4 regions of the Nocardioides aquiterrae genome follow, and region 1 is predicted to be linked to each of the others. Evidence: predicted binding sites of a transcription regulator. Region 1 holds the regulator's gene; each other region holds the start of a gene.

Region 1 (7,000 bases):
GTCCAGCGACACCATGTCGTGGCCGGGCACGTGGGTGCGGATGTCCTCGTCGGAGGAGCCGTAGCCGTACTCGCCGGGGGCGTACTCGTAGAGGTAGTCGCCGAGGTGCACCACCGCGTGCAGGTCGTCGCGCTCGGCCAGGCCGCGGTACGCCGAGAACCAGCCCGCCTGCCAGTTCGCGCACGACACCACGCCGAAGCGCAGGTGGTCGGGCCGGTCGTCGCGGGCGGGCGCGGTGCGGGTGCGGCCGGTGCGGCTGGTCACGCCCGCGCAGCGGAACCGGTAGAAGTACCAGGTCGCCGGGGCGAGCCCGGTGACGTCGACCTTGACGGTGTGGTCGCGGCTGGGGCCGGTGGCGAACGTCCCGCGGCGGACGACGTGCTGGAACCGGCCGTCGGTCGCCACCTCCCACGACACGTCGACCTTCGGCCCCTGCCCGGACCCGGGCGTGCTGGCGGCGGTCGGCGTCACCCGGGTCCAGATCAGCACCGCGTCGGACAGCGGGTCGCCCGAGGCGACGCCGTGCTGGAACACCCGGTCGCGGCCGGCCGCGGCGAAGGAGGGGTTGGCGGGGACCCCGAGGAGCCCGGTGGCGGCGGCCGTCCCGAGGACGGTGCGGCGTCGTACGTGCGGAGGCGTCACGCCTCGGTAACGACGCTCGCCTCTCCGGGTTCCGCCCGTTCCGTGAGTTCACCCGGTGTTCGCCGGCGCCACCGCGAGGGCCGGAGCCGGTCCAGCGGGATCCGGCCCATCGCCTCGGCCAGCGCCCAGCCCGCGATGATGACCATCCAGCCGACCACCGCGTCGATCACCCAGTGGTTGCCGGTGCCGACGATGACCACGGCGGTGCCGACGGCGTAGATCCAGCCGAGCGCGCGCACCCAGTAGCGGGCCGCGTACAGCTGCAGCGCGAGCGCCACCCACAGCGACCAGCCGGCGTGCAGGGACGGGAACGCCGCGAGCTCGTTGGTCAGCCCGCCCAGGCCGCGGGGTGCGGACGCGTCGGCGCCCCACCAGCCGTCGGCGGAGTGCAGGCTGAGGACGTCGACGTACCCGGCGACGTAGCGCGGGGGAGCGGTGGGCAGCGAGATGTAGGCGAGCAGCCCGAGCAGGGTGCCGACGGCCAGCGCGCGGCGGGCCGGGCCGTAGCGGTCGGCGCCGAGCCGCCACAGCCAGATCAGCACGGCGGCGGTGACGACGTAGTGCAGGGTCGCGTACCAGTAGCTGCCGGCCAGGCCGAGGATCCGGTGGTCGGTGAACAGCTGGTTGAGCGGGATCTCCCACTGGATGCCGATCAGGCCCTCGAGGTGCAGCAGCTCGTTGGCGCGCTGCAGCGCGGGGTCCATGTTGGTGTCGGCGAGGAGGCGGGCCAGGCTGTACAGCACCCAGAGGCCCATCACGAGCACGACCTCGAAGATCGCCCGGACCCACCGCGGTGTGTGCCGCCGGTTCCGGGCGTAGGACGCAGGTGCTGTGGTCACAGCACCAGCGTTGTTCATGCACCCTCCTGCGGACATCCGGGGCTTGCCCGGAACCAACACCAGGGTCTGGTCAGGGATTCCCCGAGGGTTCAGGTGCCGTCTAGACCCGGCGCAGCACTGCTGTCACCTTACCGAGGATGGTGGCATGGGTGCCGTCGATCGGATCGTAGGCGGTGTTGTGCGGCAGCAGCCACACCTTTCCGTCCTTGCGCTGGAAGGTCTTGACGGTGGCCTCGCCGTCGATCATCGCGGCCACGATCTCGCCGTTCTCGGCGGTCGGCTGCTGGCGGATCACGACGTAGTCGCCGTCGCAGATCGCCGCGTCGACCATCGAGTCGCCGCGCACCTCGAGCAGGAACAGCTGCCCGTCGCCGACCAGCTGCTTGGGCAGCGGGAAGACGTCCTCGACGCGCTCCTCGGCCAGGATCGGGCCGCCGGCGGCGATCCGGCCGACGACCGGCACGTACGCCGCCGCGGGGACCGCGTCGCCGACCCCGGTCTCGTCGAACACGCTCTCCTCGGCGGCCGACATCGAGCGCCGCGCCGCCATCACCTCGGGCAGGAAGACCTCCAGCGCCCGGGGCCGGTTCGGGTCCCGCTTGAGGAAGCCCTTCTCCTCCAGCGTCTTGAGCTGGTGGGCCACGCTCGAGGAGCTGGTCAGGCCGACCGCCTCGCCGATCTCGCGCATCGACGGCGGGTAGCCGCGCTTCTCGATGGAGTCCTTGATGTGGGCGAGCACCCGCTGCTGGCGCGGGGTCAGGCCCGTCGCGTCGGGCGGACCGTCGGGCAGTTCCGACACCTTCTTCTGGGTGGCCATGGGCGAACGGTAGTCCTCCGGACCGTCCGGGTTCAAACATCTGTTCGAACGGCGTGTCGCCGCCGGGACCTTCGCGACACGTTCGAACAAATGTTCGCGTCGGTCCTTGTGTCGTTCGAACACGTGCTCTAACGTCGTACACACGTTCGATCGAACACCTGATCGAGAGTCCGGTCCAGACCGGTCCGCGAGGACTGTCGGTGGCCGCCTCTAGAACTGGTGTCGACCACCCGGCCACCTCACTTCCCCAGGAGCCACCGATGAGCGCGATCACCGCCAGCCCCCTCCACCACCAGCACGGCGCCGTGCGGCTGACCCGCCGCGGCCGCCTCGCGGTCTTCACCCTGGCGCTGCTCGTCGTCCTCGCCGTCGGCTTCGTCCTGGCCTCCGGCGCCGTCGGCACCGGTGAGCCCGGCACCCCCGAGCCGACCCGCGTGGTCGTGGTCGGCTCCGGCGACACTCTCTGGGAGATCGCCGCCGGCCTCGCCGACGACGGCGACGTGCGGGCGATGGTGGCGAAGATCCAGAAGCTCAACGCGCTCGACTCGGGCATGCTCACCGCCGGCCAGAAGCTGGTCGTCCCGATCGGTGGTTGAGGTGCGAGCGAAGCGAGCCTCGAAACCACCATCGCGCAACTGAAGACTTCGCACGGCCGCCTCGACCCCGGCCGTGCGAAACCGGGGAAGACGACGGGCGGGACCACCAGGTCCCGCCCGTCGCGGCTTCTGGTCTACCTTCGGGCCATGGCCGGCTACTCAGGCACCCCGCTGGAGCGCAAGCTCGGCATCCGGGAGGGCCAGGTCGTGTTCCTCGACGGCGCGCCGGGCGACCTGGCGCTCGAGACGGCGGGCGCCCGCGTCGTCCGCCGCCTCCCGGCGGCCGCCGACGTCACGCTGACCTTCCACACGACCCTGGCCCGGCTGTCCGAGCGGCTGCCGGCGCTGCTCGAGCGCACCTCGTCCGCCGGGATGGTCTGGGTGTGCTGGCCCAAGAAGGCGGCGCAGCGGGCGCTCGGGATCGCCAGCGACCTCGACGAGAACGTCGTCCGCGAGCTCGGGCTGCGGCTCGGGTTCGTCGACGTCAAGGTCGCCGCGATCGACGACACCTGGTCCGGGCTGAAGTTCGTGCGGAGGCTCGCCGACCGGCGCGGCTAGCGGGCGGCGCGGCGCCCGCCGATCGGCCGCGGCTCGTCGTCGCGCGGGGTGGGCGAGGGTCCCCGGGTGATGCCGAGGCGGCGCAGCACCCGCGCGACCAGCATCAGCCCGACGAACAGGCAGGCCACGGCGCCGACCGACGCCAGCGCCAGGAACCACCACGCCCTGGTTTCGCCGCTGCGGGCGGTGGAGCCGAAGTCGATCGCGGCGTACACGAGGTACCCCCATGCGACCACGCATGCGGTGATGCCGAGCGCGAGCAGCAGCACCGGCTGAAAGCCCCGCTTGGGGCGCGGCCCCCGGCGCGATCCCGCGTGCTTGTTCCCGCTCCCCGACGCCACGGGCTCATTGTCTCCGATCGGCCCCGAGGTGTCTTAACGTTGGGGGGTGTCCGGGGACGTCGACACCGTGGTGAGCGCTGCGCTGCGGGAGCTGATCGGCATCCCGGGCGTGCGCCGGGCCGCGGTCGCGCTCAGTGAGGGCGGCGGCCGCCGGCTGCGGTTCCGCTCCAGCGACGGTGGTCCCTGGTGCCACATCGACGCGTACGACGACGTGCCGCTGACGACCGTCGTGCGCACCGGCGTTCCCCTGCTCGGCGGCCTGGACGCGCTGCCGGAGCGGTTCGCGGGGATGGCCGAGCGGCAGCGCGCCGAGGGCACGGTCGCCCTGGCGGTGCTGCCGCTGCCGGGCCGGCACGCGCCGATCGGCGGCGTGGTGCTCTACTTCGACGCCGAGCAGCGCTTCGACGACCACCAGCGCGAGCAGCTCGAGGCCGCGGCGCACCGCATCGCGGACTCGCTGCGCCGGGTGCGGTTGGCGCCCGAGCCCGACGGCATCACCCAGGACGCCACGCTCCGGCTCGAGGACGACCCACAGTCCGCGGGCCGGGCCCGGCACTTCCTGCGCGGGCTGCTGATCGCGTGGCGGGTGGGCGACGACGACCGCGACGCCGCCGAGCTGTGCCTGTCCGAGCTGGTGACCAACGCGCTCGTCCACGCCGGCACCTACTCGGTGCTCACGGTCAGCCTCGCCGACGGCGTGCTCACCGTGCAGGTGCGCGACCACGGCATCGCCGGCGACGCCGTACCGGTGGACGACGACGACCCGCTGCGGGTGTTCGGCCGGGGCCTCCAGCTGGTCGACGCGCTCGCCGACAGCTGGGGCTCCGACCACGACGAGGCCGGGACGACCTCGTGGTTCAGCCTGGACGTCGGCTCGGCGGCGCTGACCGCCGCGGCTACGCCGCGACCGTCAGCTCGGCCCGCAGCCGGGCGACCAGGCGGGCCAGCAGCCGGGAGACGTGCATCTGGCTGACGCCGATCTCCGCGCCGATCTCGGCCTGGGTGCAGCCGCGGAAGAACCGCATCTCCACGATCAGCTGCTCGCGGCGGGACAGCTTGGCCAGCAGGGGAGCGAGGGTGGCCCGCGCCTCGGCCAGGTCGAACTCGGGGTCGAGCTCGCCGAGCCGCTGCCCGACGCTCTCGTCGGCGTCGGCGAGGCTCGGCGCGTCCAGGGACGCCGGGGCGAAGCAGCCGTTGGCGCCCAGCGCGTCGATGACCTGCTCGAGCTCCAGGCCCAGGTGGGCGGCGATCTCGCTGGGCCGCGGCGCGCGGCCGAGCTGCTGGTAGAGCTCGCTCTCGCAGCCGGAGATCTTCTGCTGGGTCTCCTGGATCGACCGCGGCGGGCGCACGGTCCACCCGAGGTCGCGGAAGTGTCGGCGGATCTCGCCCCGGATGGTCGGGACGGCGAAGCTGGTGAACTCGTTGCCGGTCTCGGGCTTGAAGCCCTTCACGGCCTTGACCAGGCCGACGTACGCGACCTGCTCCAGGTCGTCGTCGGCGATACCGCGGCCGCGGAAGCGGCGGGACAGGTCCCGGGCCAGCGGCATGTTGATGCGGACCAGCTCCTCCTCGATCGCGGCGCGACCGGCGTCTGGGGCCTCGGCGCGCTCGGCGAACAGGCGAGCGGTGGTCTCGGAGCGACTCTCGGGGGTCTCGGTGAACGCGGGTGACACAGTCATGGCAGTCAACGAACGAGCCTCTCGGATGTATGCGGTTGTGACGGCGGCCGGCTTCTTGACCGCCATCAGGGTCCTTCCAACGTTGGTTGAGCACGAAACCACCCGTTTGGGTGGACCTCGGTCACGTTCAGAGGCCGCTGAGCTGCTTCCCGCGCTCTCCGATGACCTTGCTCGAGCCGGTGCGGTCGTCTGGAATGGGTCAGCCGAAGTTGCAGAGGAACTCGGAGGCGCCGATGGCCGGGGCGGCGTAGGCGGGCTCGACGGACGTGTCGTGCGCCTGGATGGCGAACCGGTACGGCGCCGCGAGCTCGACCTCGAACGGTGCCACCATGCCCGGCGTCAGTTCGGGCGACTCCCACACGACGTCGGTCTCGTCGGCCACGAGGGTGATGGTGCCGGACGAGCCGTCCGACGACTCGTCGCGGACGCCGGCGGTGCCGCGGAACGCCTTGCAGTTGCGACCCGGGGTGTAGCGCGCCTCCCACATAGTCGCGGTTCCGTACGTGTACCAGCCCACCCAGGTGTCGCCGTTCATGGCGAAGCTAGCTCCGGAGTAGTCGGCAACGCCTGGCGTCTCGTAGTAGCTCCGGAAGCCGCCCAGCGGGTACCAATGCCAGATGGTCACGGTGACCGGCCTGGAGGTCACGGTCCGTCCGTCGACGTAGCGGACCTGGGCACGGAACCGGTTGCTGTCGAGCGTGTCCGCGACGGCCGGGACCTTCACCGCCGAGCGTCCCTGCACCTTCATGCTCTTCACCGGGGTCCACTCCGCCTGGCCGTAGATGTTCTCGGTCAGCTTGAGCAGCGAGAGGCGCTCGGCCTTCCGGGCAGCACCGATCCGGACCTTCACCGTGAAGCGGTCGCCCTCCACACGGTCCGCCGGCGCCGAGACGGTCACCGCCGGCGGCCCGGACCGACCGGTCGTCGCCTCGGCGGCGGGCGCCGCCGTCCCTCCGCTGATGGCCAGGGTCACGCCCACGAGAGCATGCAGAATCATCGGTCGTCCTTCCCCGCTCGGCGCGCCCGAGTCTCGTCGGGGGACACGTCGGCATGCGGGGGCGCCGGACTTGAGGTGACGTGGCCGCCGGACACGCCGCGACACGCCCCCGCGGGGGCCGATCTTCGGCGCCGAAATGGCGCCTGACCTGCGATTACGCGAACCGCGCCCACCCGGTGCCGGGAAGTTCTCCGGGACCGCTTGCGCGCCCCCGGCTCCCGGCGTACGGTTACCCCAACATCTAGTACTTACAACGATGTAGTTATCCACATCTAGTGCACAGCCCGGATGCGGAAGCCCACAGCGTCACTGGGTGTTGTACACAGCGAGCCCCCCGATATCCACAGCCCGCCGACCCCTCGCAGAGGGTCTCCTCGGCGTGCCCGGGTACCGGGGACACGACCGAGGGAGGAGGGCCCCGATGCACTGTCCGTACTGCCGCAACACCGACACCCGGGTGCTCGACTCCCGGGTCGCCGAGGACGGCGGCTCGATCCGCCGCCGGCGTACCTGCTCGGCCTGCGAGCGCCG
Region 2 (7,000 bases), on a different contig from region 1:
TTCGCGGACTGGATCGGCGACCTGGACCGGATCGTGTCGGCGTACGACCCGGCCGGGCTCGTGCTGGCCGAGCGGCACTCGTACGAGATCGCGGCGAACTGGAAGATCGTCGCCGAGAACTACCACGAGTGCTACCACTGCCCGCTGATCCACCCCGAGCTGTGCCAGGTCACGCCGCCGACGTCCGGCGACAACTACGACTCGCCCGGCGCGTGGGTGGGCGGCTCGATGGTGCTGCGCGAGGGGATGGCGACGATGTCGCTGACGGGGGAGTCGAACGGACTGCCGATCCCGGGTGTGTCGCCGACCGCGGTCGAGTACCTGCACCTGCTGCCGAACCTGCTGATCTCGCCGCACCCGGACTACGTGATGACGCACCGGCTGGTGCCGCTCGCGCCGGGCCGGACCTGGATCGAGTGCTCCTGGTACCTGCTGCCCGCCGCCGACGGCTCGGTGCCGGACCCGGCGTTCGCGGTGGAGTTCTGGGACCTCACCAACCGCCAGGACTGGGCCGCCTGCGAGTCCGTGCAGCGCGGCCTGGAGTCCCCGCACTATGCGCCGGGACCGTTCTCGCCGCGCGAGGACGCCGTCGAGCGGTTCGTGGCGCTTGTCTCCCGGGCGTACGCCGGGCTGCCGGTGCACGACTACACGCACAAGGACGCCGTGGTCTAGCGCCTCTGGAACTCCCAGGCCGTCCGGATCGCCTGCTGGACGGCCGCCGGGTCCGCGTGCGCCAGGTAGGCCTCCACCTTGTGGTGCGCCTCCATCCGCGGCGGGACGCCGAAGGTGTCGGGGTGGGCGTCGAGCAGCGCCTCGCGATCGTGGAGCGGCACCCGGATGACCGCCGTGTCGGGGTCCTGGAGCCGGACGACGAGGCGGTCGTCGACGTACCACGCCGGCCGCGCCTGGGTGCCCTTGCGCTTGACCCCGAGCAGGGACTCGGCGTAGGCGCCGATCTCCTCGGGAGACATCACTCGCCCTGGGCCCAGGCGGCGACGGGGATCGCGAGGTAGACGCCGACGCTCGTCGTGCCTGCCGCGTCCACCACCGCGTCGCGGAGCCGGTCGCATCGTTCCTGGAGCGACTCGGCGCGGCCGGCGGACCATTTGGAGCGGACCTCGACGACGACGTCGAGACCGCCGGAGTCGCGCTCACCCCTGGCCCGGAAGCGGAGGTCGACGTCGCCCGGGCGCAGGTCGCCGTCGTACGGCTCCTCGGGGCACGCGACGGCCAGCGAGACGGCGTGGGGCAGGGCGTCGGCGAGTCGCTGCAGGGTCGCCGCGGGGACGGCGGGATCGTGGGTGACCTCGACGATGGGCATGTCGCGACGCTAGGTCGCAGCTGAGGGCGATGTCGATGCCCGGATCACGGGGCGCGCCGGGACCTCCGGCCGTGATCGCAGACCGTGAGCGGACCTGAGCAGCGGCGCACTCATGGGCTGCTTGTTGCCTTGACCCAGGACTGCCTGGCGAGGCTCGGTCCAGGCGCCCGAGCTGAGGTCCGCGCGCGCTCGGAACAGGGCTTGAACCCGAGAAGGCGGCGGCCACATCAACGGACCGCGATGGTCCACATGGGCTAGAGACGCCCGACGCTGCCCGAGGTACAAAGCACTGTAGCGACCGGTCAACCTGGAGGCGACGATGCCGGACGACGACGAACTCGCAAAGAGCGAGCTTGAACCGATAGTTGTTCTTCTGCCCCTTCGACAGATCGATGGGGTGCTCTGGGAACTCCACAAGCCGCGAGGCTGGATCAAGGTGGACTTCGAGGGCGCCGTGGCGGACAAGGGGAAGATCTACGCGTCAGCCAAGGCCGCGTACGCGGGCGGTGCAACGGTGGTGGTGCCCAAAGAGGCCGGCTACCACCTCGCTCAGTTCCCCGACGCTGACGGCAATCTTGTGTCACTTCGGATCGAGGTCACCTCGCCGCTGGTTGAAGCGACGGAAGCGAAGACCCTGGCCGACCTGGATGTGCGCGATCTGTCCACCTCGGACCGAATGATTCGGGCGGACCGGTTGTGAACGAAAGCGAAGCGCTCATCATCGCGCTGGCCGCAGCTCTCTCGGCCGGTGGCGGCTATGCGGCAGCCAAGGCGGGCGCTGCGAAGAGCGCAGGGGCCGCCCCAGCGCCTGCGCCCGCGCAACCGGCACCCGCCGAGGACCCAAAGCCGCATGCTAGAGAGGACCCTGAGAAGGCAGCCGGCGAGGACGCCAGCTCCGGAGACTCATGGCGAACGGGGCTCGTTAGTCAGTGGGGTGGTGTCATCACGACCCTGAGCGGGCTCGCCGCCGCCTTGGGCACGTACTCCCTCACCAAGACCCTCGGAACCGGTGACCTCAGCCAGCGAGAGACCTACGCGGTCGTTGCCGCGGCTGTCGCATTTGCGGTCGGCGTCGGCATGCTCCTCATGATTCCGGTGAGCCTACGTGCGAAGAGCAAGGTCCTGGTCGCGGATGCCGTTGAGCGTCAGAACAGGTGGAACAGCAAGAAGCACGGCGGAAGGAAAGGGAAGCTCGTCGTTCCGGCGTCCTCCCTGTTCGGCTACGCGGACATCACAGCGTTCGACCGGGCTAACGAAGACTTGGTCAAGGACCTTCGTGAGACCTACTGGGAGCAAGGGCAGGCGCCGCCGCCCGACAAACTGGCACGGGTGCGGTTCTTTGGTCAGCAACGGCGCCAGATTGAAGACATCGTGGCAACCGTCGAGTTGCGCCGCGCGTCCCGCAGAGCAGCGATCTTCGCCGTGGCCGGCATGGTTCTTGCGGTGGTCGGGTTCACGACCGCCACGGTCATCAACAACAGCAGCGTTCGCGATGCGAAACTGACTGACGCGAGGACTGAACGGGCTAACACGGTCGCTGACGCCCGAACTCAGCAGTTCTACAAGATGGTGGATGCCGCTCAAACGCACACCCGCTCGCTGCAGACGAAGGTCCTCGACGACGCCCTCGCTCAGCCGTCGGTCGGCTCCGTGCTGCCAGCACTGCCGTCGGCAGTAGTCGTCACCTTCCCTGACGGAAAGACCGCTGCTGACGCGCTCGGAGTTCCCGCAGCCGACCTGGACGCCGCCTGTTGGAGCGAGCGGACTGGATCAGCACTCGCAGTGGGTGAACCACCTGCTGGCACCGACCCGAATCGCGTCGTGTTCGTCGCCTTCCCTGCGACCAAGCAGTGCCCCGCCGGGGCGGCCTGGGTCGAGGTCGGGTGGCGCGTCGCCGCGTAGCTGTCTGCGTCGTTGACACTGCCCACACGGATCGCGGCGGCTCGATCCACGGGGACAGGACTCTGACTCCAGCGCGACCGGCTCGCATCCCCACACCGGCTCTTCGGCAAGTCGCTTCCGGACCCTGGTGGTGTTCGTGGTCGTCGCGATTGCCGCCGGCCTGGTGGCGGCGCTCGTCGGCGCGCTGGCCCGGCGCACGCGCGGCTGACGGGCGCCCCCGCTGCCGGCCCGCTCCGGTCGGCTCGGGTTGCGACCGACATGGCAGCGACGGGGGAGGCGGACGTCGGGTCGCGGCTGCTTCCCGGCGCACCGCCGGCGGGTGGCCGCACACCGGAAGTAAAGACTCGAAGAAAGATTCGGAAAGTGTCTCACATCGCGAGATATCGGGCCTGGATCAGGGCCTGATTGTCGGTGGTGCCTGCTGGACTAGAGGCATGCACGAAGGACAGCTGGAGGCGATGACCGAGGAGCAGATCCTCGATGCCGCGTCCTGTTGCGCCGACACGATCCGGGATGCGGAGACCGACTTGCTGCAGCTCGCCTACCAGTGGGCGATCGTGCACTCACCCGACCGCCTCGACCCCGCGACCGCCGCGCTGCCGGGCCGCGAGCAGGCCCGGCGGTACGGCGGCGCCGGGACCCCGGCGGTCACCGAGTTCGCCGCCGCGACGTTCGGGGCCCGGATCGGGCGGTCGACCTACGCGGGCCGGCAGCTGATCGCCGACGCCCTGGACCTGCACCACCGCCACCCCCAGCTCTGGGCCCGGGTCCAGGCCGGCGAAGTGCGCGCCTCCTACGCCCGGCACGTCACCAAGCAGACGCGGGACCTCACCCCGGAGCAGGCCGGCTACGTCGATGCCGGCGTCGTGGAGTCAGCGGACGGGCGGATCACCTGGACCCGGTTCGAGGCCCTGGTCGAGGCCAAGGTCGCCCAGGCCGCCCCCGAGGTCGCCCGGGAGAAGGAGCAGCGGCGCGCGGCGGCAACCTTCGCGCGCAAGACCGCGAACGAGGGCAACGGGATGGCCTCGTTCCTGATCCGCGCCGACGCCGCGACCATCAACGCCATCGACGCCGCCGTCACCGCCTTCGCCCAGCACCTCACCACCGCGTTCCCCGACGCCACCGACGACGAACGCCGGGTCCTGGCGGTGCTGTTCCTGATCCACGGCACCACGATTCCCGAGGCATCCGACGAGCCGGATCTACCCGATGTGGCGGACCTGCTCCCGACGGTGGTGCTGTTCGTGCACATGTACGCCGGCGCCGACCGCGAGAAGGTCGTCCGGGTCGAGGGCCACGGCCCCGTGACCGGGGACTGGGTCCGCGACGTCCTCGGCCCCAAGGCCAGGTTCACCATCCAGCCGGTCCTCGACCTCGAAGGCCAAGCCCCGGTCGACGCCTACGAGATCCCGGACCGACATCGCCAGGCCGTGCGCCTGATGACGCCGGCCGACGTGTTCCCCTACGCCACCTGCACCGCAGGCTCCACCGGCAGCCCGATGCAGGTCGACCACACCATCCCCCACGACCACGGCGGCGTGTCAGGGATCGGGAACTACGGCCCCCTGACCACCACCCACCACCGGATCAAGACCCACGGCCACTTCGAGTGCCGACAACCCTTCCCCGGCATCTACGTCTGGCGCGACCCCTACGGCGCGTACTACCTGGTCGACCACACCGGCACCCGGCACGTCCCGCACCGGTGCAGACCCCAGGTCATCGAGCTCTACCGCGCCCCGTTCCGGATGGAGATCGACCCCGGGTGGGCAGCGTGAGGTCGGGTCACCGGATCACGAACGGTGCCGCCCAGTCGTGGTTGTCGATGACGACGTCAGCCCGCGAGACGGGGCCGACCTCCGCGAGGTAGATCGCCTCGGCAACCGCGTATCGGTCCCGGTGCACCCGGGTCGCCTCGTCCGCGCCGTCCCTCGAGCTGTCGCGCGCGACGCCGCGGTCCAGCGACTGAACGGCAGCGACCTCGAGCCAGATCCGGTAGTCCCACAGGTCGTCCCACTCCGGCCGGAACGCGAAGACGGTGTCCACGATCAGCACGGCGTCGGGGCCGGCCCGGACGACGACGTCGCGGTGGTCCCTGCCGGTCAGGGGATCGTGCGCGCACAGGACGACCTGGCCCGACCCCGACGGTCCGGCGGGCTCGAGCAGCAGGCGTCGCACCGAGGCGTGGTCGTGGGCGTTGCGGTAGTAGCCCACGCCGGAGACCCGGTCGTACCCGTGCTCGCTCGCGTGCTGCCACGGGTGCTTGAAGTCGTCGAGGGACGCCCGCAACGTCGGTCTACCGAGCGCTCGGACGGCGGCTGCGAGCTCGTGGGCGAAGGAGGTCTTGCCGGCTGCGGTCCGGCCGTCGACGGCGACCCGGAGCCGCCGCTCCGAGCGCGCCAGGATCTCCGTTGCCACCCGCGTCACCAGGTCGGACCGGGACGACGAGGCCGCCGGCGGCACCGGCTGGCGCCAGGTCGACACGGACTCGAAGGCCTCCACGCGCCGAGGTTAGCGAGGTTCCGGTCGGTTCAGGATCGACGCCTGCGCAGCCGGTCGAACGCCTTGTCCGGGCCCAGCGCAGTGAGCTCGGTCGCGATGGCGACCGCGCACGCTTCCGGGTTCAGGTGGGTGGTGTCGACGGCGATGTCGCGGTCATCGTGCCGGAAGACGCGCTGGGAACGGGCCAGGCCGGCGGGACGATCCCCCCGTGCGCGCTCGCGTCGGTCCAGCTCGTCCGGCTCGCAGTGCACGTCCACGACGGTCACGTCGAACCCCTCCAGCACGTCGAGCAGGTCCTCGAGGCGCCAGCGCTCGCTGAGCGGGTAGTCCATGATCACGTCGTTGCCGACGGAGGCCACGGCGGCGACTGCTCGGTGGTAGCCAAGGCGCGTCCGACGCAGCATGTCGTCGATCTCGTCCTGGTCGAGGACGCGGGTGTGTGGGGTGGAGCGCATCGCTCCGAGTGTGTCCACGGGGAAGAGGAACCACGGGTCGGGCAGGACGTGCTGGAGCGCGCGACCGATGCTGCTCTTCCCGGAGCTCGACGCCCCGTTCAGGAGGATGACGCGGCCGCGGCTGTCGGACTCCACGGCGCACGACCCTATCGACCGGATCCGTGACCGTGCGACAGTCGTCGCATGACACCAGCAGGCATCGTCGCGGTGCTGGTCGTGCTGGCCGTCGTGATCGGGCTCGCGAGCCTCACCGCGATCGGCGAGCATCGCCGAGGGGGACGGCCCGCCGTCGTGGTCATCGCGGGCCTGTTCTTCCCCTTGGCGTGGATCGCCTGGTACGCGCACGACGAGCAGTCGCCCCGCCGCCGCTGACCCTCTGCGCTCAGGGACGGCACGACCGGTGCGAGGCATCCAGCAGCCGGTCGGCTGCCGGCTCCTCGACCTCGACGGGTTGGCCGAGCCCGAGGATCGCGACGTCCCAGGTGGCGTCCCGCAGTGAGGTGAACAGCTGACGGACGCTCCCGTCGACAGCGCTCGCCGGAAGGTCCGCCAGGGCGTCATCGATGGCGGCACCGGTCACGGTCCACCCGCGGAGGCTCCCGTCGAGCACCTCGATCGACACGTCCAGGCGCACTGCGCCCAGGTCGCCGGCGGCCGTGCTGACGAGCTTCTGGAAGCCGATCGCCGCGAGGACGTCCGCGAGGCTCGCGCTGGCGTTCCCGGCGTGCACGCCAGGTGCGTCGTGGGTCTGGGCAGACACGACCGGGACAAGGCCTGGCGGGACCCAGGTGGCGTCGGCCTCCGTCACACGCGTCCAGCA
Region 3 (7,000 bases), on a different contig from region 1:
TGCTCGACCTCCGACGTACCGATGCCGAAGGCGATCGCGCCGAACGCGCCGTGCGTGGCGGTGTGGGAGTCCCCGCACACGATCGTCATGCCCGGCTGGGTGAGGCCGAGCTGGGGGCCGACGACGTGCACGATGCCCTGCTCGACGTCGCCGAGCGGGTGCAGCCGGACGCCGAACTCCTCGCAATTGCGGCGCAGCGTCTCCACCTGCGTGCGCGACACCGGGTCGGCGATCGGCTTGTCCCAGTCGACAGTCGGGACGTTGTGGTCCTCGGTCGCGAGGGTGAGGTCGGGGCGCCGGACACCGCGACCCGCGAGTCGGAGGCCGTCGAAGGCCTGCGGCGACGTGACCTCGTGGATGAGGTGCAGATCGATGAAGAGGAGGTCGGGCTCCCCGTCGACCGACCGGACGACGTGCTCGTCCCACACCTTCTCCGACAGGGTCCTGCCCATGTCACTCTCCCTCGGTTCGACGTTGCTGGTGGTACGTCACACAGGCTAGCGCTTGCATCCCATGTTGTGAGACGCCAGTATTGCCATATGGACAACTCCAGTGGCGTCGGCGTCCTCGACAAGGCCGCCCTCGTGCTCACCGCGCTCGAGTCCGGACCGGCCACCCTCGCCGGCCTGGTCGCCGGCACCGGGCTGGCCCGACCGACGGCCCACCGGCTCGCCGTCGCGCTCGAGCACCACCGGCTGGTAGCCCGCGACATGCAGGGGCGGTTCGTCCTCGGCCCGCGCCTCGCGGAGCTGTCCGCGGCCGCCGGCGAGGACCGGCTGCTCGCCACCGCCGGCCCCGTGCTCGCGCGCCTGCGCGACATCACCGGCGAGTCCGCCCAGCTCTGGCGCCGTCAGGGCGAGCACCGCGTCTGCGTCGCCGCGGCGGAGCGCCCCTCCGGCCTGCGCGACACGATCCCGGTCGGCTCGCAGCTGACCATGCGCGCCGGCTCGGCCGCCCAGGTGCTGCTCGCCTGGGAGGACCCCGAGCGCATGCATCGCGGCCTCCAGAACGCCGCGTTCTCCGCCGCCGCGCTGTCCGGCATCCGTCGGCGCGGCTGGGCGCAGTCGATCGGCGAGCGAGAGCAGGGCGTCGCCTCGGTCTCCGCCCCTGTGCGCTCCCCCGGCGGCAAGGTGATCGCCGCCGTCTCCGTGTCCGGCCCACTCGAGCGACTGTCCCGCCAGCCCGGCCGGATGCACGCCCCCGCCGTCCTCGCCGCCGCCGAGCGGCTCAGCGAGTCGCTGCGGCGGGCGGCTGCGGAGTGACCTCTTCGTAGGGCCTGGACGCCGCGCCACCTGTTCCGACAGCGCAAGCGCGCAGATCCGGGCGAGCGTAGCCGCCCTCAAGGCGGCGCGCTGGGGGCATGAGTCGCCGGACCCCTGCCGAGCTGGGTCTGGTCGAAGGTCAGTCGCCGTCCTCGACCTCGAAACCGACGAGCCAGTGCAGACCGTAGCGATCGATGACCTGCCCGTCGGAAGCACCCCATGGTCGCGTCTGCAGGTCGTCCAGGACTCGCCCGCCTTCAGAGAGACCGGAGAACCACTTGCGCAGTGTCGCGGGCGGAGCCGTGCCGAGCAGTGCCAGCATCATCCCTTCGCAGCGAAATGCGGGCTCGTCTCCGGCAACGTCGGCGGCAAAGAGGGCGACCGGTCCGTCGATCAGGTACCCGTGGGCGATGGCATCGACCGGCCCGTCGGATCTGTTGAACTCGGCGAAGGTGTGCAACTGCACCGCACAGCCGAAGACCTCGCCGTAGGAGGTCAGGGCCTCGCGAGCGGTTCCAGCGAAATGAAGGTAGGGCGTGGGATCGGTCACCCAGCGGATGCTAGGCGTCTGACTGCCGCGCGCTGACATCAGCATGAAAGTGCGTTCCTGTCGACGAGGTGCACACCGGAGCAGTACACCGACAGGGCCACCACCGTGCCGCGCGTCAGGCGGCCCAGTCGAGTGAGATCCCGAGGTGGATCGGGCTCTGGAACAGCTCGAGGAACGGCCGGCGGCCAGGTTCGGGTCCGGCGGGCGTGCCGGGAAGCCGGCGGGTGCCGGTGTGGTCGACGAGGTAGTAGGCGCCGTAGGGGTCGCGCCAGACGTAGATGCCGGGGAAGGGTTGTCGGCACTCGAAGTGGCCGTGGGTCTCGATCCGGTGGTGGGTGGTGGTCAGGGGGCCGTAGTTCCCGATCCCGGACACGCCGCCGTGGTCGTGCGGGATGGTGTGGTCGACCTGCATGTGTGTGTCGGTGCAGGAGGCGTACGGGAACACGTCGGCCGGCGTCATCAGGCGCACGGCCGTCCTATGTCGGTCCGGGATCTCGTAGGCATCGACCGGTGCTTGGCCTTCGATGTCGAGCACCGGCTGGATGGTGAACCTGGCCTTCGGCCCGAGGACCTCGCGGACCCAGTCCTCGGTCACGGGGCCGTGGCCCTCGACCCGGACGATGGGTTCACGGTCGGCGCCGGCGTACATGTGCACGAACAGCACCACCGTCGGGAGCAGGTCCGCCACATCGGGTAGATCCGGCTCGTCGGATGCCTCGGGAATCGTGGTGCCGTGGATCAGGAACAGCACCGCCAGGACCCGGCGCTCGTCGTCGGTGGCGTCGGGGAACGCGGTGGTGAGGTGCTGGGCGAAGGCGGTGACGGCGGCGTCGAGGGCGTTGATGGTCGCGACGTCGGCGCGGATCAGGAACGAGGCCATCCCGTGGCCCTCGTTCGCGGTCTTGCGCGCGAAGGTGGCCGCCGCGCGCCGCTGCTCCTTCTCCCTCGCCACCTCGGGGGCGGCCTGGGCGACCTTGGCCTCGACCAGGGCCTCGAACCGGCTCCAGGTGATCCGCCCGTCCGCTGACTCCACCACCCCGGCGTCCACGTACGCCGCCTGCTCCGGGGTCAGGTCCCGCGTCTGCTTGGTGACGTGCCGCGCGTACGAGGCCCGCACTTCGCCGGCCTGGACCCGGGCCCACAGCTGGGGGTGGCGGTGGTGCAGGTCGAGGGCGTCGGCGATCAGCTGCCGGCCCGCGTAGGTCGACCGCCCGATCCGGGCCCCGAAGGTCGCGGCGGCGAACTCGGTGACCTCCGGGGTCCCGGCGCCGCCGTACCGCCGGGCCTGCTCGCGGCCCGGCAGCGCGGCGGCCGCGGGGTCGAGGCGGTCGGGTGCGTGCACGATCGCCCACTGATACGCGGCGCGCAGCAGGTCGACCTCGGCGCGGCGGGCGGTCTGGGCGCAGGTGTCGGCGAAGTCGAGGATCTGCTCCTCGGTCATCGCCTCCAGGTCTGCTTCGTGCATGTACCGAGTCCACCAGGCACCACCGACAATCGGGCCCTGATTCACGCCTCAGATCTCGCAATGTGAGACACTTTCCGAAATTCTTTTCGAGACTGTTCCTGGGGGCAACGCGAGTGGGCGAGGTGGTTTCGAGGCTCACTCCGCTCGCACCTCAACCACCGAGACGGCGCCCACCCGTCAGCCGGGAGCGGACCGCAACCACTCGCCCGCCGTACTCCGCCGGTGCCTGTCGATCGCAACCCCACACCCGCCCGCAGGCCGCGGACACTCGTCGGGGGTCTCGACAAGCTCGACCGCCGGCGCACTCAGAAGAGCGCGTCCTGCTCCAGCCCGAGCAGCAGCTGCTTGCGGTCGAGGCCGCCGGCGTACCCGGTGAGCGTGCCGTTGGCGCCGATGACGCGGTGGCACGGGATCACGATCGGGATCGGGTTGCGCCCGTTGGCCAGGCCGACGGCGCGGGAGGCGGCGTTGGTCATGCCGAGCCGGTGCGCGATCTCGCCGTACGACGCGGTCTCGCCCCAGCCGACGCCGAGGAGCTCGGCCCAGACCCGCTGCTGGAAGGCGCTGCCCGCGGGCGCGAGCGGGAGGTCGAACTCCTTGAGGTCGCGGTCGAAGTAGGCCCGCAGCTGGCGCACGGCCTCCACCAGCAGGGCGTTGGTGTCGTCACGGTCGCCGCGCGGCCGGCCGTCGCCGTCGCGGAACGGCGAGAACTCGATCGCGGTGATCGCGCCGTCGTGCTCGACGATTCGCAGCGGCCCGATCGGGGACTCCATCACGGTCCACATGTCACTTCTCCTTGCCGGGGGTCTCGGGGGTCAGGGACTGCCAGAGGTGCAGCTGCGCGTAGGACCGCCAGGGCGTCCAGGCCTCGGCCAGCTGCGCGGCGGTCGCCGGAGCGCGGCCGAGGCCGGCGAGCGCGTCGCGGATGCCGATGTCGGTCGGCAGGAAGACGTCGGGATGGCCGAGCGCGCGCAGCGCGACGTAGTCCGCCGTCCACGGGCCGATGCCCGGGATGGCCAGCAGGCGACGGCGTACGTCGTCGCGGTCGGGGCCCCGGTCCAGCGCCAGCTCGCCGCTCGCCAGCGCGGCGCACAGCGCGACCAGGGCACGGCCCCGCGCGCGGGGCATCGGGAGGTCCTCGGGCGACAGCGCCGCCAGGGTCGCGGCGTCCGGGAAGAGGTGCGTGAGCCCGTCGACGGGGTTCGGCAGCGGCCGCCCGTGCTCGGCGACCAGGCGCGCCGCGACGGTGCGGGCGCCGGCGACGCTGACCTGCTGGCCGAGCACCGCCCGGACCGCGATCTCGGGGCCGTCGACGTGGCCGGGCACCCGGAGCCCGGGGCGGGCGCGCACGAGCGGCCCGATCAGCGGGTCGCCCGCGAACGCGTCGGCGACGGCCACGGGGTCGCAGTCGGCGTCGAGCAGCCGGCGTACCCGCTCGGTCGCCGCGGCGGTGTCGCGCAGGTCCTCGAGCGTGAACGTCGCGGTCGCGAACGCGGTCTGCCCGGGCTCGTCGGCGTCCGGCACCTCGAGGCGGACGGTGCCGGTGCCGTGCGGCAGGGACAGGGTGCGCGCGTACCAGCCGTCGCCCGCGGCCTCCACGCCCGGGATCGCCCGGACCGCGAGGAAGTCGAGCAGGGCGCTGCCGAGGTACGGCGTGCGCACCGCCAGGCGCATGGTGACCGTGCCCGTGGCGGGCCGTCCGCCCCGGCGGCCGCGGAGGTCGGTCGGCGACGACGCGTAGACCTCGCGGATCGTGTCGTTGAACTGCCGGACGCTGGAGAAGCCCGACGCGAAGGCGATGTCGGCGTAGGTGAGCTCGGTCGTCTCGATGAGCACGCGGGCCGTCTGCGCCCGGCGGGCGCGGGCCAGTGCCAGGGGTCCGGCGCCGAGCTCGGCGGTGAGGATGCGGGTCAGGTGACGCGGCGTGTACCCGACCCGCCGGGCCAGCCCGTCGACCCCCTCGCGGTCGACGACGCCGTCCGCGATGAGCCGCATCGCGCGCCCCGCGGCGGTGGCCGCGACGTCCCAGTCCGGGCTGCCCGGGGTGGCGTCCGGCAGGCAGCGCTTGCAGGCTCGGTAGCCGGCCGCCTGGGCCGACGCGGCGCTCGGGTGGAACGTGACGTTCTGGAACGCCGGGGTGCGCGCCGGACAGGACGGGCGGCAGTAGATGCCGGTCGTCCGGACCGCGGTGTAGAAGACGCCGTCGAAGCGGCGGTCCCGGGACTTCACGGCCCGGTAGCACGACTCCCGGTCGAGGCTGGTCATGGCGCCATCCTGACCGACGCCGCCGTCCTGATCTGGCGGGAATCGGACACGGCCGTGAGCCTACGCCTCCGGAGGTGCTGGCGCGCGCCCGTAGGGTGAAGGGAGGATCTCGGGAGTCCGGAGAGGATCCCGTGTTGCCCCAAGACCGGCGGAGCACCCAGCCCCGACGCCGCCTGACGGCGCTGCGCGTCATCGTCGTGGCCGAGCTGGTCGTCGCACTCGTGACCGGCGCGACCGTGGTGTTCGCCTATGAGCACGTCGACCAGCAGATCGACACGGGCGCGCCGATCGAGCACATCCAGCCCCGCAAGCAGGCCCCGCTGCCCACCGGCGAGATGAACATCCTGCTGATGGGCACCGACTCCCGCGCCTGCGCGGGCTGCGACATCGACAACCAGGCCGGCGAGGGCGGCTCGGACACCACGATCCTGCTGCACATCGCGGACGGCCGGCGCTCGGCGTACGGCATCTCGATCCCCCGCGACGCACTCGTCGACCGGCCCACCTGCCGGACGCCCGACGGCGGGACGGCGCCCGCCGCGTCCGACGTGCAGTGGAACGTCGCCTACACGGTCGGCGGTGCCGCCTGCACGGCGCGGCAGGTCGAGGCGGTCACCGGGATCACCGTCGACTCCTACATCGCCGTGAACTTCGGCGGCTTCAAGGACATGGTCGACGCCATCAACGGCGTCGAGGTGTGCATCCCGAAGCCCGTGGACGACACCGTCGCGCACATCCACTTCGACGCCGGCACCCAGACCCTGGACGGCGACCGGGCCCTGCAGTACGTGCGCGAGCGGCACTCGACCGCGAACTCCGACCTCGGCCGGATGAAGCGGCAGCAGGCGTTCATCGCGTCGATGATCGGCAAGGTGATGGGCGCCGGGACGCTGACCCGGCCGGACCGGCTGTACCACTTCGCGAGCAGCCTGGCGGACTCGCTGGAGGCCAGCCCCGACCTGGCCAGCGCCGGCAAGCTGGTCAAGCTCGCAGCGTCGCTGCGGCACGCCGACCTCGGCCACATCAAGTTCGTCAGCGCCCCCACGACCGACTTCCCCGTCGACGACCCGAACTGGGGCCGGCTCCAGTTCACGCCCGAGGCACAGGTCCTGTGGGACAGGGTGAAGAACGACGAGCCCCTCGGCCGGTTCGGCAAGGGCGCGGTGAGCGGCAAGAACCCGAACGGCGGGAAGGACTCGGCCGCCGAGAACGGGCTCTGCGCCTGAGGACTCCTCACGGCCGGAGGCCGAGGTTGACGACGGCGTGCGCGACGTCGCGGAGGCCCAGGTCGTGCAGGCGGAGCGGGACCGCGCCGATCACGCGGCGACATCGACCGTCGCGGTGGGTAGCGGCCGGTCAGCGCCGGATCTGCATGACGACGGCCTTGGGCTCGGTGAAGAACTCCCGACTGAAGTCGCCGCCCTCCCGTCCGACGCCGGAGTCGCCGACACCCCCGAA
Region 4 (7,000 bases), on a different contig from region 1:
GTCGGTGCCCTCGATCAGCGCGGGCGACAGCAGGTACTTGGTGCCGGCGTTCTCGTCGGTGCCGCAGGTGACCAGGAACGTCTTCGGGTCGTCGGCGACCGGCTTGGTCGCGGGACAGGAGTACTTGTTGTACGCCGCGATCGCGTCCTGGCCGGGGTTGTTCATGAACGCCAGGCCCAGCTTGGCCGGGTCCTGGCCGGTCGCGCCCGGCGAGCCCGACGGGGACTGCGACGGGGACTGCGACGGGGACTGGGACGGGGACTGGGACGGGGACTGCGACGGCGACTGGGACGGGCCGGTGCTCGGCTTCGGGGTCTTGCTGGGCGCCGCGACGGCCGGCCTGTTCTTCGGGCTCGCGCCCTTCGATGCCGCACCCGACGGGTTGCCCGACGGGTTGGCGGAGGCGCTCGGCTGGCTCGTCGGCAGCTGGGTCGGAGCCGCCCCGTTGCCGCACGGACCGGGTGCCTGGCTGCTGCAGGCCACGGTGCGGAACCGCAGCTGGGCGACCCGGGTCGCGGTGTCGACCAGGGAGCTCGAGGTGTCGCCGGGAACCTCGACGACGATGATCTGGCTGCCCTGCGTGGTGACCTCGGCCTCCGCGACACCCGTGGCGTTCACCCGGCTGTCGACGATGCTGGCGGCCTCGTTCAGCTGCTCCTTGGTGGGGCTGCCGTTCGCGATCATCGTGATCCGCGTGCCGCCCTTGAGGTCCAGGCCGAGCGCCGGCTTCCAGGTCCCCGCGAGGGCCACCAGCCCGTAGGAGATCGCGATCGCCAGGAAGAACACCACCAGGGTGCGACCGGGACGCGCGGTCGTGCGTGCCATCTCAGTTCTCCTCGGGTCCGGCCACCGAGCCGGTCTCGTCGTTCTCGGCCGGCTCGCCGTCCGGCCGGTCCGCCTGGGAGACGACCGTGCCGATGGCGCCGCGGGCGACCTTGATGACGACGCCGTCCGCGATCTCGACCAGCACGTGGTCGTCCTCGAGCCGGCGCACGGTGCCGTAGACACCCGACGTCAGCATGACCTCGTCACCCTGCTCCAACGAAGACTGCATCCGGCCGAGTTCCTTCTGCCGCCGACTGGCCGGGCGGATGATGAACAGCCAGAAGAGCAGGGCGATGCCGACAAGCGGCAGCAACTCCAGCACGAAACAACCTCTCGAGCACGGGTCAGGGGGCGGCACGACCCGGACCGGGCCGACCGACGGGCAAGTCTAACCGCGAGGGTGGTGAGCGCCACGAATCCCGGGTGCGCCCGGCCTCGCTAGTCCTCGAAGAGGGTGGCGTCGCCCTCGGCCGGCACCGGCGGTGGCGGCGGGGTCAGCCCGAGGTGCTCCCAGGCTGCGGGGGTGGCCACGCGGCCCCGCGGGGTGCGGGCCAGGAAGCCGTTGCGGACCAGGAACGGCTCCGCGACCTCCTCGACCGTCTCCCGCTCCTCACCGACCGCGACCGCGAGCGTGGAGATGCCGACCGGTCCCCCGCCGAACCGGCGGCAGAGCACGTCGATGACGGCCCGGTCGAGCCGGTCCAGCCCGAGCTGGTCGACCTCGTACAGGTCGAGCGCGGCCTGCGCGACCGGCAGCGTGACGACGCCGTCGGCCCGGACCTGGGCGTAGTCGCGGACCCGCCGGAGCAGCCGGTTCGCGATCCGCGGCGTACCGCGGGAGCGGGATGCGATCTCGGCGGTGCCGTCGTCGACCACGTGCACGTCCAGGAGCCGGGCGGAGCGCTGCACGATCTCGTCGAGCTCGTCGGGCTCGTAGAACTCCAGGTGGGCGGTGAAGCCGAACCGGTCGCGCAGCGGGCCCGGCAGCAGGCCGGCGCGGGTGGTCGCACCGACCAGGGTGAACGGCGGGATCTCCAGCGGGATCGCGGTGGCGCCCGGCCCCTTGCCGATGACGACGTCGACCCGGAAGTCCTCCATCGCCATGTAGAGCATCTCCTCGGCGGGCCGGGACATGCGGTGGATCTCGTCGACGAACAGGACGTCGCCCTCGTTCATGCCCGACAGGATCGCCGCGAGGTCGCCGGCGTGGGTGATTGCCGGGCCGCTGGTCAGGCGCAGCGGCGCGCCCATCTCGGCGGCGATGATCATCGCCAGCGTCGTCTTGCCGAGGCCCGGAGGGCCGGAGAGCAGCACGTGGTCGGGCGCCCGGCCGCGGCGCCGGGCCGCCTCGAGCACCAGGCCGAGCTGGTCACGGACCCGCACCTGGCCGACGACCTCGTCCAGGGTGCGCGGCCGCAGCGCGGCCTCGACCGCCCGCTCGTCGCCCTCGGCCTCCGCCGCGGTCAGCGAGCGCAGGTGGCTGCTCTCGGCCCGGGTCAGGTCGTCCTCGGTGAGCTCGTCCTCGTGCATGCCGGGTCTCCTAGGCCTTGCTGAGCGTGCGGAGCGCGGCACGGAGCAGGGCCGCCACGTCCGGGACGTCGCCGGCCTCCGGGGCGACCGCGTCGACGGCCTTCTCGGCGTCCTTCGCCGACCAGCCCAGGCCGACCAGTCCCTGGTGGACCTGCCCGCGCCACGGTGCACCGGCCGCGGGCGCGGCCGCGGCGCGGCCGCCGGTGGGTGCACCGATCCGGTCCTTGAGCTCGAGGATGATCCGCTGGGCGCCCTTCTGGCCGATGCCGGGCACCTTGGTCAAGGTCTTGGCGTCGTCGCCGGCGATCGCGAGCCGCAGGTCGTCCGGGGAGAGCACCGCGAGCATCGCCTGGGCGAGCTTCGGTCCCACGCCGGACGCCGTCTGCAGCAGCTCGAAGGTCTGCTTCTCGTCGTCGTCGGCGAACCCGAACAACGTCAGCGAGTCCTCGCGCACGACCATGCTCGTCGGCAGCGTGGCCTCGCGCCCGGTGCGCAGCGTGGCGAGCGTCCCCGGCGTACACATCACCTCGAGCCCGACTCCCCCCACCTCGAGCACCGCGCTCGACAGCGTGACGGCGGCGACCCTGCCGGAGACGAACGCGATCACGGCTTCCTCCCTGCTGCCGCGAGCGCGGCGTCGATCCGGGCCTGGGCGCCTCCGCGCCAGATGTGGGTGATGGCCAGCGCGAGCGCGTCGGCGGCGTCCGCCGGCTTCGGCATCGCGTCGAGGCGCAGGATCCGGGTCACCATCGCCCCGACCTGCGCCTTGTCGGCGCGGCCGTTGCCGGACACCGCGGCCTTGACCTCGCTCGGCGTGTGCAGCGCGATCGGCAGGCCCCGCCGCGCGGCGCAGACCATCGCGATGCCGCTGGCCTGGGCGGTGCCCATCACCGTGCTGACGTCCGAGCGCGCGAACACGCGCTCGACGGCGACGGCGTCCGGGGCGTACTCGTCGAGCCAGGCGTCGACGCCCTTCTCGATCGTCACCAGCCGCTGCGGCACCGGCAGGTCGGACGAGGTGCGTAGCACGTTCACGTCGACCAGCGTCAGGGGTCGCCCCACCGAGCCCTCGACCACGCCCATGCCGCAGCGGGTCAGTCCGGGGTCGATCCCCAGCACGCGCATTCCGATGACCTTCCGTCCGAACAGGTGTTCGGAGGTCACGCTAACGGTCAACTCCCCCGGTCGTTCGCAGGACACGCCCTGATGCCGGGGTCGAGGCTGCTTTTCGAGTTAGCGGGTTTCGAGGCGCTCGCGCGACTTCGTTCCTCAGTCGCGTCGCTTCCTCAACCTGGCGAGCGACGCGAGCCGCTCCTTCGTCGCGTCTCGCTGCTCGCTCAGATGGACTCGAGCACCTCGTCGGGGATGTCGGCGTTGCTGAACACGTTCTGCACGTCGTCGAGGTCGTCGACGGCGTCGACCAGGCGGAAGACCTTGCCGGCCACGTCGACCTCGGCCACCGGGATGTCCATGGTGGCGACGAACTGGACCTCGGCGGAGTCGTAGTCGATGCCGGCGGCCTGGAGCGCGGTCCGCACGGCGACCACGTCGGAGGCCTCGGACTGGATCTCGAAGGTGTCGCCGAGATCGGTGACCTCCTCGGCGCCCGCGTCCAGCGTGGCCTCGAGGATGTCGTCCTCGCTGATCTCCCAGGGCTTGCCGCCCCGCTCCTGGGCCTTCTCGACCACCACGACGCCCTTGCGGGTGAACAGGCGGGAGACCGACCCGGGGTCGGCCATGGTGCCGCCGTTGCGGGTCACCGCCGTCCGGACCTCCATGGCCGCGCGGTTGCGGTTGTCGGTGAGGCACTCGACCAGCAGCGCCACGCCCTGGGGCCCGTAGACCTCGTACATGATCGTCTCGTAGTCGACGCCGCCGCTCTCGAGACCGCCGCCGCGCTTGACCGCGGAGTCGATGTTCTTGTTCGGGACCGACTGCTTCTTGGCCTTCTGGATGGCGTCGTAGAGGGTCGGGTTGCCGGACGGGTCGGGGCCGCCCATCTTCGCCGCGATCTCGATGTTCTTGATCAGCTTGGCGAACAGCTTGCCGCGCTTGGCGTCGATCGCGGCCTTCTTGTGCTTGGTGGTCGCCCACTTGGAGTGGCCAGACATGCGTCCCTCTTCTACTCAGCTCGGACCAGGTCCACGAACAACCGGTGGACCCGGGAGTCACCACCCACCTCGGGATGGAACGACGTCGCCATCAGCGAACCCTGACGGACCGCGACGATCCTACCCGCGGCCTGACCCTGCCCCACACGAGCGAGGACCTCCACGTCGCCGCCCACCGCCTCGACCCACGGTGCGCGGATGAAGATCGCGTGCACCGGCGTGTCGAGGCCGGCGACGTCGAGGTCGCCCTCGAACGAGTCGACCTGCCGCCCGAACGCGTTGCGCCGCACGGTGATGTCGAGGCCCCCCAGCGTCTCCTGCCCCGGTGCGCCGTCCTCGATCCGGTCGGCGAGCATGATCATCCCGGCGCACGTCCCGAAGGCGGGCATGCCGTCCTTGATCCGCTGGCGGACCGGCTCGAACAGGTCGAAGGTGCGGACCAGCTTCGCCATCGTGGTCGACTCGCCACCCGGGATCACCAGGCCGTCGACCGCCTCGAGCTCCGACGTCCGTCGCACCGGCACGGCCGTCACGCCGAGCTCGGCGAGGGTCCGCAGGTGCTCGCGGACGTCGCCCTGGACCGCGAGCACGCCGATGGTGGGTGCGCTCACCACCCGCGCTCGGCCAGCCGGTGCGGCTGCGGGATCTCCTCGACGTTGATGCCGACCATCGCCTCGCCGAGCCCGCGCGACACCTTGGCGACCATGTCCGGGTCGTCGAAGAACGTCGTCGCCTTGACGATCGCCTCGGCACGCTGCGCCGGGTTGCCCGACTTGAAGATGCCCGAACCGACGAACACGCCCTCGGCGCCCAGCTGCATCATCATCGCCGCGTCGGCCGGCGTCGCGATGCCGCCCGCGGTGAACAGCACGACGGGGAGCTTGCCGTTCGCCGCGACCTCCTTGACCAGCTCGTACGGCGCCTGCAGCTCCTTGGCCGCCACGAACAGCTCGTCCTCGGTGAGCGCGCCCAGCCGGCGGATCTCGCGACGGATCGTGCGCATGTGCGTCACGGCGTTCGACACGTCACCGGTACCGGCCTCGCCCTTCGAGCGGATCATCGCCGCCCCTTCGGTGATGCGGCGCAGCGCCTCGCCCAGGTTCGTCGCACCGCACACGAACGGGACCGTGAACGCCCACTTGTCGATGTGGTTGGCGTAGTCGGCCGGGGTCAGCACCTCGGACTCGTCGATGTAGTCCACACCCAGCGACTGCAGCACCTGCGCCTCGGCGAAGTGGCCGATCCGCGCCTTGGCCATCACCGGGATCGAGACCGCCTCGATGATCCCGTCGATCATGTCGGGGTCGCTCATCCGCGACACCCCGCCCTGCGCCCGGATGTCGGCGGGCACGCGCTCCAGCGCCATCACCGCGACGGCCCCGGCGTCCTCGGCGATCTTCGCCTGCTCGGGCGTGACCACGTCCATGATCACACCGCCCTTGAGCATCTCGGCCATGCCGCGCTTCACGCGGGTGGTGCCGGTGGTGGGGACGTCTGCGGTGTTGTTCTCAGCCATACTCAGATCGTAGTGCGAGGCTCCGCCAGTGCTTGCTTCCGTACCACCCACACGCGCTGCACGACCGTGACGGTGGAGGCGATCGCGAGCGCCCACAGGGCGATGTAGAGCAGCACCGGCAGGTCGAAGATCGCGCTGAGGCCGGTCATCACGAGGATCGCGACCAGCCGGTCGGCGCGCTCCGCGATGCCGACCTTGACCGAGAAGCCGAGCGTCTCGCCGCGGGAGCGTGCGTACGACGTGACGCCGCCCATCAGCAGGCAGACCAGGCTGAGCACCAGGTAGAGCCGGCTGGGCTCCTCCCACGCGAAGTACAGCGCCAGCCCGATGAAGATCGCGCCGTCGCCGACCCGATCGAGCGTGGAGTCCCAGAACGCGCCGAACTTGCTGACCCGGCCCGTCGTGCGGGCCATGTGGCCGTCGATGAGGTCGCTGAACACGAACGCGGTGATCACCAGCACACCGGTCAGCAGCATCCCCTGCGGGAAGAAGACCAGCGCACCGGCGCACACGCCGAGGGTGCCGACGAGCGTCACCGCGTCGGGGCTCACCCCGAGCCTGATCAGCAGGTTGGCGATGGGTGAGAGAACCCTGGTCCAGAAGGCGCGGAATCGTTCGAGCATGGCGGCAGCAGGCTACCGGGCCCGGCCCTCACCCGGCCTGCGGCACGGCCTGCGGATGGTCGAGCACCGGCCCGAAGGCCAGCTCGGCCGCTCCGATCAACGGCGCGTCGTCCTCCAGCGCGGCGGCGCGGATCACGACGTCCTCCCGCGGCGACATCATCGTGCTGCGGCTGAGGGCCTCGTCGACCAGGTCCTCCGCCGCGCGCCACACCTGCGCCAGGCAGCCGCCCAGGACCACGATCTCCGGGTTGAAGACGTTGACGACCGCCCGGATGCCGACGCCGCACCAGTCCGCGACCTCGGCCACCGCGCGGGCCGCGCGGTCGTCGCCCGCGCACGCCGCGGCGATCACCTCGGCCACGGCCGGCGGCCCACCGCCGGGCAGCCGGCCGGCG

The links. The regulator LexA, encoded in region 1, represses DNA repair genes until DNA is damaged. The targets are predictions, from matches to a motif close to TCGAACANNTGTTCGA.
Region 2: the regulator LexA is predicted to act here: its motif matches at 3,568-3,583, upstream of ABD086_RS13615 (HNH endonuclease signature motif containing protein).
Region 3: the regulator LexA is predicted to act here: its motif matches at 3,352-3,367, upstream of ABD086_RS23305 (HNH endonuclease signature motif containing protein).
Region 4: the regulator LexA is predicted to act here: its motif matches at 3,497-3,512, upstream of ruvC (crossover junction endodeoxyribonuclease RuvC).

The regions. Positions count from the first base shown of each region.
Region 1 is NZ_BAAAJE010000006.1:550,462-557,461, forward strand. It holds gene ABD086_RS09520 (alkaline phosphatase D family protein) at 1-642, opposite strand, end outside; gene ABD086_RS09525 (phosphatase PAP2 family protein) at 639-1,481, opposite strand; gene lexA (transcriptional repressor LexA) at 1,582-2,298, opposite strand; gene ABD086_RS09535 (LysM peptidoglycan-binding domain-containing protein) at 2,559-2,894, shown strand; gene ABD086_RS09540 (DUF3052 domain-containing protein) at 3,042-3,452, shown strand; gene ABD086_RS09545 (hypothetical protein) at 3,449-3,793, opposite strand; gene ABD086_RS09550 (ATP-binding protein) at 3,840-4,766, shown strand; gene ABD086_RS09555 (SigB/SigF/SigG family RNA polymerase sigma factor) at 4,690-5,472, opposite strand; gene ABD086_RS09560 (hypothetical protein) at 5,672-6,469, opposite strand; gene nrdR (transcriptional regulator NrdR) at 6,891-7,000, shown strand, end outside.
Region 2 is NZ_BAAAJE010000014.1:15,812-22,811, forward strand. It holds gene ABD086_RS13590 (aromatic ring-hydroxylating oxygenase subunit alpha) at 1-672, shown strand, start outside; gene ABD086_RS13595 (hypothetical protein) at 669-971, opposite strand; gene ABD086_RS13600 (hypothetical protein) at 971-1,321, opposite strand; gene ABD086_RS13605 (hypothetical protein) at 1,641-2,021, shown strand; gene ABD086_RS13610 (hypothetical protein) at 2,018-3,223, shown strand; gene ABD086_RS13615 (HNH endonuclease signature motif containing protein) at 3,658-5,001, shown strand; gene ABD086_RS13620 (nucleoside/nucleotide kinase family protein) at 5,009-5,725, opposite strand; gene ABD086_RS13625 (chloramphenicol phosphotransferase CPT family protein) at 5,755-6,315, opposite strand; gene ABD086_RS13630 (hypothetical protein) at 6,364-6,552, shown strand; gene ABD086_RS13635 (hypothetical protein) at 6,563-7,000, opposite strand, start outside.
Region 3 is NZ_BAAAJE010000030.1:191,791-198,790, reverse strand. It holds gene leuC (3-isopropylmalate dehydratase large subunit) at 1-452, opposite strand, end outside; gene ABD086_RS23315 (IclR family transcriptional regulator) at 540-1,262, shown strand; gene ABD086_RS23310 (VOC family protein) at 1,402-1,812, opposite strand; gene ABD086_RS23305 (HNH endonuclease signature motif containing protein) at 1,928-3,277, opposite strand; gene ABD086_RS23300 (methylated-DNA--[protein]-cysteine S-methyltransferase) at 3,583-4,062, opposite strand; gene ABD086_RS23295 (AlkA N-terminal domain-containing protein) at 4,064-5,542, opposite strand; gene ABD086_RS23290 (LCP family protein) at 5,677-6,768, shown strand; gene ABD086_RS23285 (aldehyde dehydrogenase) at 6,899-7,000, opposite strand, start outside.
Region 4 is NZ_BAAAJE010000010.1:17,998-24,997, reverse strand. It holds gene secD (protein translocase subunit SecD) at 1-825, opposite strand, end outside; gene yajC (preprotein translocase subunit YajC) at 827-1,147, opposite strand; gene ruvB (Holliday junction branch migration DNA helicase RuvB) at 1,264-2,355, opposite strand; gene ruvA (Holliday junction branch migration protein RuvA) at 2,366-2,962, opposite strand; gene ruvC (crossover junction endodeoxyribonuclease RuvC) at 2,959-3,480, opposite strand; gene ABD086_RS11835 (YebC/PmpR family DNA-binding transcriptional regulator) at 3,693-4,466, opposite strand; gene pdxT (pyridoxal 5'-phosphate synthase glutaminase subunit PdxT) at 4,478-5,080, opposite strand; gene pdxS (pyridoxal 5'-phosphate synthase lyase subunit PdxS) at 5,074-5,982, opposite strand; gene pgsA (phosphatidylinositol phosphate synthase) at 5,985-6,605, opposite strand; gene ABD086_RS11815 (ROK family protein) at 6,634-7,000, opposite strand, start outside.